Regions from separate parts of the Suipraeoptans intestinalis genome, predicted to be linked through region 1. Evidence: predicted binding sites of a transcription regulator. Region 1 holds the regulator's gene; the other holds the start of a gene.
The links. Region 1 encodes Rex, which represses fermentation and respiration genes when NADH is low (regulators of the CRP and FNR family bind a similar motif). Its sites were predicted from a motif close to ATTGTTAANTANTTAACAAT; they were not measured.
Positions count from the first base shown of each region.

Region 2: SOW26_RS08800 (Zn-dependent hydrolase) is a predicted target of Rex. The motif match lies at 1,665-1,684, and genes of this name have one in related genera.

Region 1 covers NZ_JAXFXH010000019.1:38,971-43,992, forward strand. The annotation lists gene SOW26_RS06035 (NADP-dependent isocitrate dehydrogenase) at 1-1,091, shown strand, start outside; gene SOW26_RS06040 (ABC-F family ATP-binding cassette domain-containing protein) at 1,223-3,145, opposite strand; gene SOW26_RS06045 (redox-sensing transcriptional repressor Rex) at 3,305-3,949, shown strand; gene SOW26_RS06050 (NAD(P)H-hydrate dehydratase) at 3,995-5,022, shown strand, end outside.
Region 2 covers NZ_JAXFXH010000025.1:97,670-102,691, reverse strand. The annotation lists gene SOW26_RS08805 (PucR family transcriptional regulator) at 1-1,559, shown strand, start outside; gene SOW26_RS08800 (Zn-dependent hydrolase) at 1,790-3,031, shown strand; gene SOW26_RS08795 (NAD(P)/FAD-dependent oxidoreductase) at 3,070-4,233, shown strand; gene SOW26_RS08790 (electron transfer flavoprotein subunit beta/FixA family protein) at 4,272-5,022, shown strand, end outside.

The sequences.
Region 1 (5,022 bases):
AATATTACGATCTGGGACTGGCACATAGAGATGAGACAGACGACAAGGTTACAGAGGCATCTGCCCTGGCCACGAAAAAGCACCGGGTGGCAGTAAAATGCGCCACCATCACACCGAATGCAGCCAGAGTAGAAGAGTACGGACTGAAGGAGATGTGGAGAAGCCCCAATGGAACGATCCGTGCGATGTTGGACGGTACGGTCTTCCGGGCGCCCATTGTGGTAAAAGGGATTGAACCCTGCGTGAAAAACTGGAAACAGCCCATTACCATTGCCCGTCATGCTTATGGGGACGTCTATAAAGGTGTGGAAATGAAGATTCCGGCAGCAGGAAAAGCAGAGCTGGTCTACACGGCAAAGGACGGAAGCCAGATGCGGGAAGTGATCCATGAATTTGCAGGAGAAGGTATCCTGCAGGGAATGCACAACTGCCGCAAGTCCATTGAAAGCTTTGCAAGAAGCTGCTTTACCTACGCCCTGGACACTAGACAGGACCTCTGGTTTTCCACCAAGGATACCATTTCTAAAAAGTACGATCACACATTTAAAGATATTTTTCAGGAAATATTCGATGCGGAATACAAGGAACGGTTTGAGAAAGAGAAGATCACCTATTTTTATACGCTGATCGATGATGCGGTGGCAAGAGTGATGAAGTCAGAAGGCGGATATATCTGGGCCTGCAAAAATTATGACGGCGATGTGATGAGCGATATGATCTCTTCCGCATTTGGATCCCTGGCAATGATGACCTCCGTTTTGGTGTCTCCCGACGGCTGCTACGAATATGAGGCAGCCCATGGAACCGTACAGCGCCACTACTACAAACATCTGGCAGGCGAACAGACATCTACGAATTCGGTGGCGACGATCTTTGCGTGGACAGGCGCTTTGCGAAAAAGAGGAGAACTGGATGGAAACAAAAGACTGATGGAGTTTGCAAAAAAGCTGGAGGAAGCCACCTTATCCACCATTGAAAAGGGAAAAATGACAAAGGATCTGGCACTGATTACGTCTTTGGAGGATGTGACGGTGCTGGACAGTGAAGGGTTTATCCGGGAAGTAAAACGGACACTGGAGGGGCTTTTGTAGGCGCTCCTTCGGATGACCAAAGGGACATCAGCCGGCCGAAATAAAATGAAACACAGAAAATAAAACCCCCTTTTTATAGCTTGGATCTGACGGAAGCTTCCAGTCAGGCTGTAAAAAGGGGGTTTTAAAAATCAGAGGGAAGCTTCTTCCAGTTCCTCCCATCGGACGTAAAGGGCTTCCAGCTGCTCCTGCAAAGAGGCATGTTCCGTCGCCAATTCCTGACACAAAACAGAGTTGGTAAAATTCTCTTCCAGCGTCATAAGGTGGTCGATCTCCTCGCAGCGAGCCTCCAGCTCCATGATAGCCGTCTCTGTCTTTTGCAGATCGTTCTGACGCTTTCGTTCCCTGGCCTGCAGCTCTTTTTGTTCCTGCCAGGACAGACGGGATCCGGAAGAAGAGGCGGGGGAGGAAGAAGCGGAAGAAGAGGACTGCTCCAAAGCAGAGCTCTGCTGCGCCTTTTTCTCCAGATAGTAATCGTAATTTCCTAGATAATTATGGAAACTGCCGTCAGAAAGCTCCAGAATGCGGGAAGCCGTCTGATTGATAAAATACCGGTCATGGGAAACAAACAGAAGGGTGCCGGTATAATCGTTGAGGGCCTGCTCCAGAATCTCCTTGGAGGTGATGTCCAGGTGGTTGGTAGGCTCGTCCAGAATGAGGAAGTTTGCCTCGGAGAGCATCAGCTTGGCCAGGGATACCCGTCCTCTTTCCCCGCCGCTGAGAGCGGAGATCTGTTTGAACACATCGTCGCCGGTAAACAGAAAGGCAGCCAGCACGTTGCGGATCTTTGTCCCGGTAAGGGAAGGATAGGCGTCGGATATCTCTTCAAATACAGTCTTGTCCATGTGAAGTACATGATGCTCCTGGTCATAGTAGCCGATCTTTACCTGGGATCCCAGAAGGAATTCTCCCCGGTCTGCTTTTACGACCCGGTTTAAAATCTTCAGAAGAGTGGTTTTTCCTGTTCCGTTTCCGCCTATGACGGCGACATGTTCCCCTCTCTTTATCTGAAAATCCACATCAGCAAACAGAGGCTGAGAGGGATAGGCCTTGGTCAGTCCGGAAACTGTCAGCACGTCGTTTCCACTGAGGATGGAAGGCTCCAGCTTTAGATGCATGGAAGCAGAAGGGTCTGCAGGCTTTTCAAGAGGGGTGATCCTTTCCAGCAGTTTTTCCCGGCTTTCTGCCCGCTTGATGGATTTTTCCCGGTTAAAGGAACGCAGTTTTTCAATCACGGCTTCCTGGTGTTTGATTTCCTGCTGCTGCTTCAGATACTCCTTTTTTCGGGCTTCGATCCGGTCTCTTTTTTTTGCGGCGTACAGGTCATAGTTGCCGGAATAGACAGAAAGGGAGCCGTGATCCAGATCAATGATCTTAGAGACGGTCCGATTCAGAAAATACCGGTCATGGGAGACGATCAGGACGGCGCCGGGACAGCCGCTCAGGTAGGATTCCAGCCATACCACGGAATCCAGATCCAGATGGTTGGTGGGCTCATCCAGAAGAAGAAGATCCGGTTTGGACAAAAGCAGCTTACCAAGGGCTACGCGGGTCTTCTGCCCACCCGACAGGGAGGCTACCGGTTTTTCAAATTCTTCTTCTGAAAAGCCCAGTCCCTTCAGGACCCCGGTGATCTCGCTTTCACAGGCGTAGCCGTTCTGGCGTTCAAAGGACTCTACCAGACGGTGGTAATGCTCCAGACGATCCTGCAAAGCGCTGCCGGAAAGGTGCTTTAATTCCTGCTCCACCGTCCGGATCGTTTCTTCCAGTTGAAAAATATGAGCTTTGGCCAGGCGCACTTCCTGATAGATGGTAGCCCGGCTTTCCATGGCCTGATGCTGGGACAGATAGCCCAGAGTTTTTCCCTTCGCAAGGATAACGCTTCCGGAATCGGCAGCGATCTCTCCGGTCAGGATTTTTAAAAGAGTAGACTTTCCGGCTCCGTTGGGTCCTACAAGGGCGGCCTTTTCATGGTCTTCTATGTGGAAAGAACCTTCGGAGAGAATACGTTGTTCCCCGAAGGATTTGGTAATCTGATGACATGCCAAAAGCATGGATATCCCTCGTTTCTGCTGTGAGATTTCACGGTAAAACAGCTATTTTATTATAACGGATACCGGAGAAAATACAACCCAAAAAGTTTGACTTTGACAATGGAATTCTATATAATAATGACAAAATGATAGCGACAAAACCTATGGGAGGACAAAATAGTGGAAGAAAGAGAAATTTCACAGGCTGTGATCCGCAGGCTGCCAAGATATTACCGTTATTTGGGAGAACTTTTGGAAAATGGAATGGAAAGGATCTCCTCAAATGACCTGAGCAAGCGCATGAAAGTGACGGCATCCCAGATCCGTCAGGACCTGAACAATTTCGGCGGATTCGGACAGCAGGGATACGGCTACAATGTCAAATATCTTTACACGGAAATCGGAAAGATCCTGGGTCTGGAGCAGGATCATAACATCATCATCATCGGAGCAGGAAATCTGGGACAGGCGCTGGCCAATTACGCCGCTTTTGAGAGCAGAGGGTTTATCCTGAAAGGGATCTTCGATGTAAATCCCAGACTGGAGGGAGTGACGATCCGAGGAGTTCCCATCCGCATGATGGATGAGATCAATTCTTTCGTGAAGAATAACGAGGTGGAGATCGCCGTTTTGACGATTCCAAAAGATAAGGCGCTTGAAGTTGCAGACCGTCTGGTGGAAAACGGAGTCAGGGCGATCTGGAATTTTGCCCACACAGATCTGAATCTTCCGGATCATATCATTGTGGAAAACGTGCATCTGTCAGAAAGTCTGATGCAGTTGTCTTATAATATCAGCAGATACAAGGAAGAACATCGCAAATAACGATACATACAGACGTGTAACAAAAAGAGTGTGGGGAGGACAGTCTTGCTGTTACACGTCCTTTTTTATGAAGGAGGGGAAGAGCCGGTGAGAATGCTGCTGACAAAAGAGCAGATGAAACAGGCGGACGCATACACCATCTCACAAAAAGGGATCCCGGCGGAGACTTTGATGGAGCGGGCGGCCTTTGCTTTTGTGGAGGCGCTGCTGAAAAGAAAGACGGATTTGTCCAAGGTCTGTGTTTTATGCGGAACAGGCAACAATGGAGGAGACGGCCTTGCTATTGCCAGGATCCTGAAGGAGCGGAATGTGGACGTGACGGTGGTGGTCACAGGCGATCAAAAAAAGGGCAGTCCGCTTTTTTTCTGGGAGATGCAGCGCCTGTTGGAGAGGGGATGCCGGATGGAGAAAGAATACCGGGAGGAGGACGGCGATCTGCTGGTGGACGCTATGTTTGGCGTGGGTCTTTCCAGGGAACTGTCGCCCCGGGATCAGGAGCTGATCCGGCGTCTAAACGCCCTGAAAAAAGAAGTCTGGGCGGTGGATGTGCCTTCCGGCGTTTGCGTCTCCACCGGAAAGATCTACGGAGAAGCATTAAAAGCGCAGGTAACCGTCACCTTTCAGGTGGAAAAGCCAGGTCTCTTTCTCTTTCCCGGGAAGCAGTATGCGGGGGAAATCCTCTGCAGGGATATCGGGATCTCTTTGGACGGGGTTCAGGAAAAGGACGCCTGCTTTCTTCTGGAACAGGAGGAATACCGACAGCTTCTGCCGCTTCGGAAAGAAGATTCCCACAAGGGGACTTATGGAAAAATCCTTCTGATAGCAGGAAGCAGAGGGATGGCAGGAGCCGCCTACTTGAGCGGACAGGCCGCTTATCTGAGCGGGGCGGGGATGGTGCGGATCTATACTCCGGCGGAAAACAGGGTCATTTTGCAGACCCTTCTGCCCCAGGCGATGGTCAGTGAATATGAAAGCTTTGACCGAAATCAATTGCTGGAACTGCTGAACTGGGCGGATGCAGTGACCATCGGGCCGGGAATGGGAACAGGAGCCGATGCGGATCAGATCCTGGA
Region 2 (5,022 bases), on a different contig from region 1:
AATTTATCAATGGCGGCGAAGTGCTTCTGACGGGACTGTATGCCTTCAAATCCTGCAGCCTGTTGGAAATGGAAGGCTATATCCGGGAACTGGAGCAAAAAAAGATCAGTGCGGTGATCCTGAAACGAGGACGGAACATTGACTTTGCAGAAGAAAAAGTAGAAATGTTCAAGGCTTATGCGAATCGCAGGGAGATTCCCTGTCTGTCTGTGGATTTTGATACTTCGTTTAAGGACATTATGGAAGTGATCATGGGGGAGCTGTTTAGTGACGAGGTAAAACGGCTGAAATATTTTAAGACGACCAGAGATAATTTCGAGGCGCTAGTACTGTCTTTGAAACCGGAAGAGGACGGGATCGTGAAGCTGCTGACGGTACTGGGCAAGCTCATCAGCAATCCGACGGGGGTGTATGATCAAAATGGGGTTTGCATCGGAGAGACAAAAACCGTTCCCACTGATCTGGAGGTTTCGGGAGAACTGATCCAGGTAGATCCTGAAATCGCCTCCAACTACCAGTACATGAAGAGAAGTGTATACATTTATGGAGAAGGAAGAGCGGTTGACCAGTACGTAGTCCGCATGAAGAGGATGTTTGGGATCCAGATGTATCTGGTGGTGACAGAGATCGGGGAAAAACTGGACGCCATGGATTATATTGCGATCGACAGTGCGGTATCTGCTCTGCAATATGAACTGTCAAGAAGATATGCGGTACTGGAACTGGAGAAAAAGTATCAAAATGATATTTTGCATAACATTTTGCACGGAGAGATCCACTTCATCGAGGATATGAAGAAAAATGTAAGCCTGCTTGGCATGTCCTTTGGAGGGATGTACCGGGTCGTTGTTTTCGGGATGGAATATAAGAGAGGGAAGGAGCCAAAAGACATCAACGTCCGGATGGATGATGTAAACCTTCTGAAAGAAAGAATCCGCAGGGTGTTCCCGGGAGCCGTGATATCCAATGACCTGGATAAGGTCATCGTAGTAGAAACGGAAGAAATGGAAAAGCATGAATGTGAATTTAGAAAAGACATGCAGGCTGCCATAGAAAAATTGAAAGAGTTTCTGCGGGAGCAGAAAAAAGGCTTTGAGATCAAGGCGGGAGTGGGGAAAAAAGTAGACGGTATCGTCAATTTGAAGTATAGCTACCGGGAAGCGGAGGATGCGTTGGGATTCCTGGATATTGCAGGCAGCATCTTTGGAAAGGAGAAGTCTGATATCCTGTTGTTTTCCGACATGGGAATCCTGAAGCTGCTGTCAGGGTTGAAGGAGGAAGAATTACAGGAATATATACCGGAGACTCTCCAGAAGCTGTATAGGGATCATAAAAGTCAAAAGAGGGAATGGATCCTGACGCTTTCCACCTACCTGGATTATAATCAAAATCTGATGAAAACGGCGCAGGAGCTGCACATCCACTACAAGACGGTGGCTTACCGGATCGAAAAAATCGGAATGATGACAGGAATGCGCTTTGATGATGCAAGAGAAATGCTGAGTGTGCGAATCGGGCTTGTGGCATGTAAGATCCTAGACAAATTAAAGAAGGGGTAGGAGCAGGATGCCTGCTTCTTCGTACTGCCGGGGAGCAAAACAAAAACCATTTTATCTGAGAAAGATAAAATGGTTTTTGTTTTTTATCATGAAATGACGATGAAAATTGTTAAAAAATAAACTACAATGACGAATATACACAGGGGAAAGAAAAAGAAAAGGGAATAATAGGATAAATTGCACAAAAATAACCTTCTGTTCTTGTGGAACCTGACAGGGAGGAAAAGAGAATGGTCATTGACGCAGAAAAAGTCATGTTTTATTTGGAGGAACTTTATCAATGTGGAAAACAGCCGGACGGCACATTTTCCAGGATCGCCTACTCAAAAGAGGATCAGGAAGGAAGAAGGCTGTTTGCGGGATGGTTTGCAGAAATCGGAATTTCCACGCGGGTAGACGAAGCGGGGAATCTGATTGCCAGAATGGAAGGAAGGAATCCGGCTTTGCCGGCGATCCTGCTGGGCTCTCATCTGGATACCGTTCCCGATGGAGGCAGATATGACGGCGCTGCCGGCTGCGTGGGAGGCCTGGCGGTATGTGAGGCTATGAAAAAAGCAGGATACATTCCCGATCATCCCATTGAAGTAATCGTTTTTACAGATGAGGAAGGGGCAAGGTTCGGAAGCGGACTGTTTGGAAGCAGCGCTATCTGTGGACAGCCGCTGGAGGTGTCAGAGGAAGAGGCGGACGGATGCGGAAACAGGCAGAAGGAAGTGATGGAAAAGAGCTATGGGATCCGGATGGAAGACGTGTGGAAAGCAAAGAAGGAGCCAAAGGATGTTAAATGCTTTCTGGAGCTTCATGTGGAGCAGGGAGCGAGGCTGGACAGAGAAGAAAAAGCGATCGGAGTCGTTTCTTCTATCGCCGGAGTAGTAAGATTTGAGGTGGAGATTTTCGGCGAGGCAAACCATGCAGGAAGTACAGCCATGGGAGACAGAAAAGATGCACTGGTAGCAGCGGCGGAGCTGATCGGAGAAATCCCTGAAATCGTAAAGAAAACCGGAAAGGAGTTTACCGTAGCGACGGTGGGAACCATACAGGTCTCTCCCAATTCTGTCAATGTGATCCCGGGAAACTGCCGGTTTCATCTGGAGATCCGGGATCAGGAACGAGAAATCATGGAGGCGGTAGAGAAAAACGCTTTCGCATATCTGGAGGAAGTCTGCCGAAAAAGCGGATTGGAATTTCGGGTGCAGAAAATCTCGGACCATGATCCGCAGCCAATGCAGGACTGGCTGAGGAAACAGATCGAGGAGGCGGCCAAGGAGATGGACTATAGCTACACGATCCTTCCCAGCGGAGCATTTCATGATTCTCTGGCGATGGCACAGGCATTTCCCACAGGCATGATTTTTGTACCAAGCAAGGGCGGGATCAGCCATTCCAGATATGAGCGGACAGAAAAAGAAGAGATGAAAAAAGGCTGCGAGGTATTATTACATACCGTATTAAAAGTAGATAACATGAAATAACTCATGTTAGAAATAAAAAAGAAAGGAAGGGCACACAAATGGAGAAAAAGAGAATTGGGATCATCGGCGGAGGAATTTCAGGAACCTGTCTGGGTTATCATCTGAGTCTTTACGATCAGGCGGAAGTTACGGTGTTTGAGAAGAATACAGTGGGAGGAGCCTCTACGGCAAAATCTGCCGGAACAGTATGCCTGTTTGACGATTCTTTGAAAAACCGATACTGGGACGTGCGTCTCTATGGGTTTGAGTCTTACCTGAAAATGGAGGCAGAAGAAAAGGGATCAGCAGGATTTGATAAAACGGGGACACTGGTGGTAGCTACCAATGAGGAAGTGGAAAAGGTCATTCAGACGGGGATCGCTCTTGCAAAAGCGGCAGGCTATACAGGGGAATACATCACCGATAAAGATCGGATCAAGGAAATCCTTCCGGATATTTCCACGGAAAATATTCTGGGAGCAGGCTATACCCAGGATGACGGATATTTTGACGGCACCATGATCTCCAACACCTATGCAAAAAAACTGCAGGCAAACGGCGGCGTCGTAAAAACAGGTGTGGAAGTAACGGAAATAAAGGTAGAAGACAACAAGGTCAAGGGACTGAAAACCAGCGAAGGAATCGAGTATACCTTTGATGTGGTAGTAGACTGTACAGGGCCCTGGAGCAAATTTACCGGAGAAATGGCAGGTGTTGACGTACCGATCTGGCACACAAAAGCAGAAGCCTTTTTCCTTTGCCCTCCGGGAAAGAAGCTGGATTATACCTTCCCGGTATTAAAATACCCGGAATTTTATGCATTGCGGGCAGGAAACAATATTTTCATCTGTAAGTCTCACCTTTCAATGGATCTGAGCAATCCGATGCACGCAGGACAGTGGGATCCGGATAAGCTGCCGGCAACGGGAGGAACGGACGAGTATTTCATTGATTTCCTTCTGGACCAGCTGGAAGCGAAGGTACCCGGAATCGTAGACAGCGGATTGGTATCTTCCTGGCTGTCCTACAGAGCGGAGCCAAAGGATTTCTGGCCGATCCTTGGCGAGACGCCGGTGGAAGGCTATCTGCTGGCAACAGGCTATGGCGGAAATGGAGTGATCGAAGCGCCTGCAGCAAGCAGAGACCTTGCGAAACTGATCATGGTGGGCGAATCCACGCCGCTATTGGAAAACTGGGCGTTTAAGCGTCTGTTAGAGCAATAAGAAGTGAAAGACACTGCAAGAGTAGATAGGAGAGACATATGAATATAGCAGTTCTGATAAAACAGGTTCCTGTTTCCAACAACGTATCGGTAGATCCGGAAACACATGCGCTGGTTCGCACGAGCATGGAAGGAATGCTGAATCCTGCCGATCTGAATGCCATTGAAGCTGCCATGCTGTTAAAAGAGCAGGTAGGCGGGAAGGTAGTTGCCTTTACCATGGGACCGACAGAAGCGGAAAAATCATTGCGGGATGCCATGGCGCTTGGCTGTGAGGAGGGAGTGCTGATTTCAGACCGGTGCTTTGGAGGAGCAGACACACTGGCGACAGCGAAGCCTCTTGCAAGAGCCATCAGGAAATATGGGACGTTCGAACTTATTTTAGGAGGAGCGATGTCCAGTGACGGAGCAACAGGACAGGTGGGTGCAATGGTAGCGGAATATCTGGGGATCCCTCATATTTCAGAAGTGTCGGGCATAGAGTATGACGGGAAGGAAGGAATACGGGGAATCAAACAGTGTCAGGGAGAAGAGGTGACCTTGGAGGCGCAGCTTCCGGCTTTGATGACGGTATGCTTCGGATGCAATGAGCCGCGCCTTGCAACGCTTCGCACGAAGCGTAAGGCAAAGGAGAAACCGTTGAAGCTGTACACGAATGAGGAGCTGGGATTTGCGCAGGAGGAGATCGGGATCAAGGGATCTCCCACTCTGGTAGCGGATTCCTTTGCTCCTGAGCGGACAAGGAAAGCTGTTATGTTAAAGGGAACACCGGAAGAGATGGCGGCAAAAA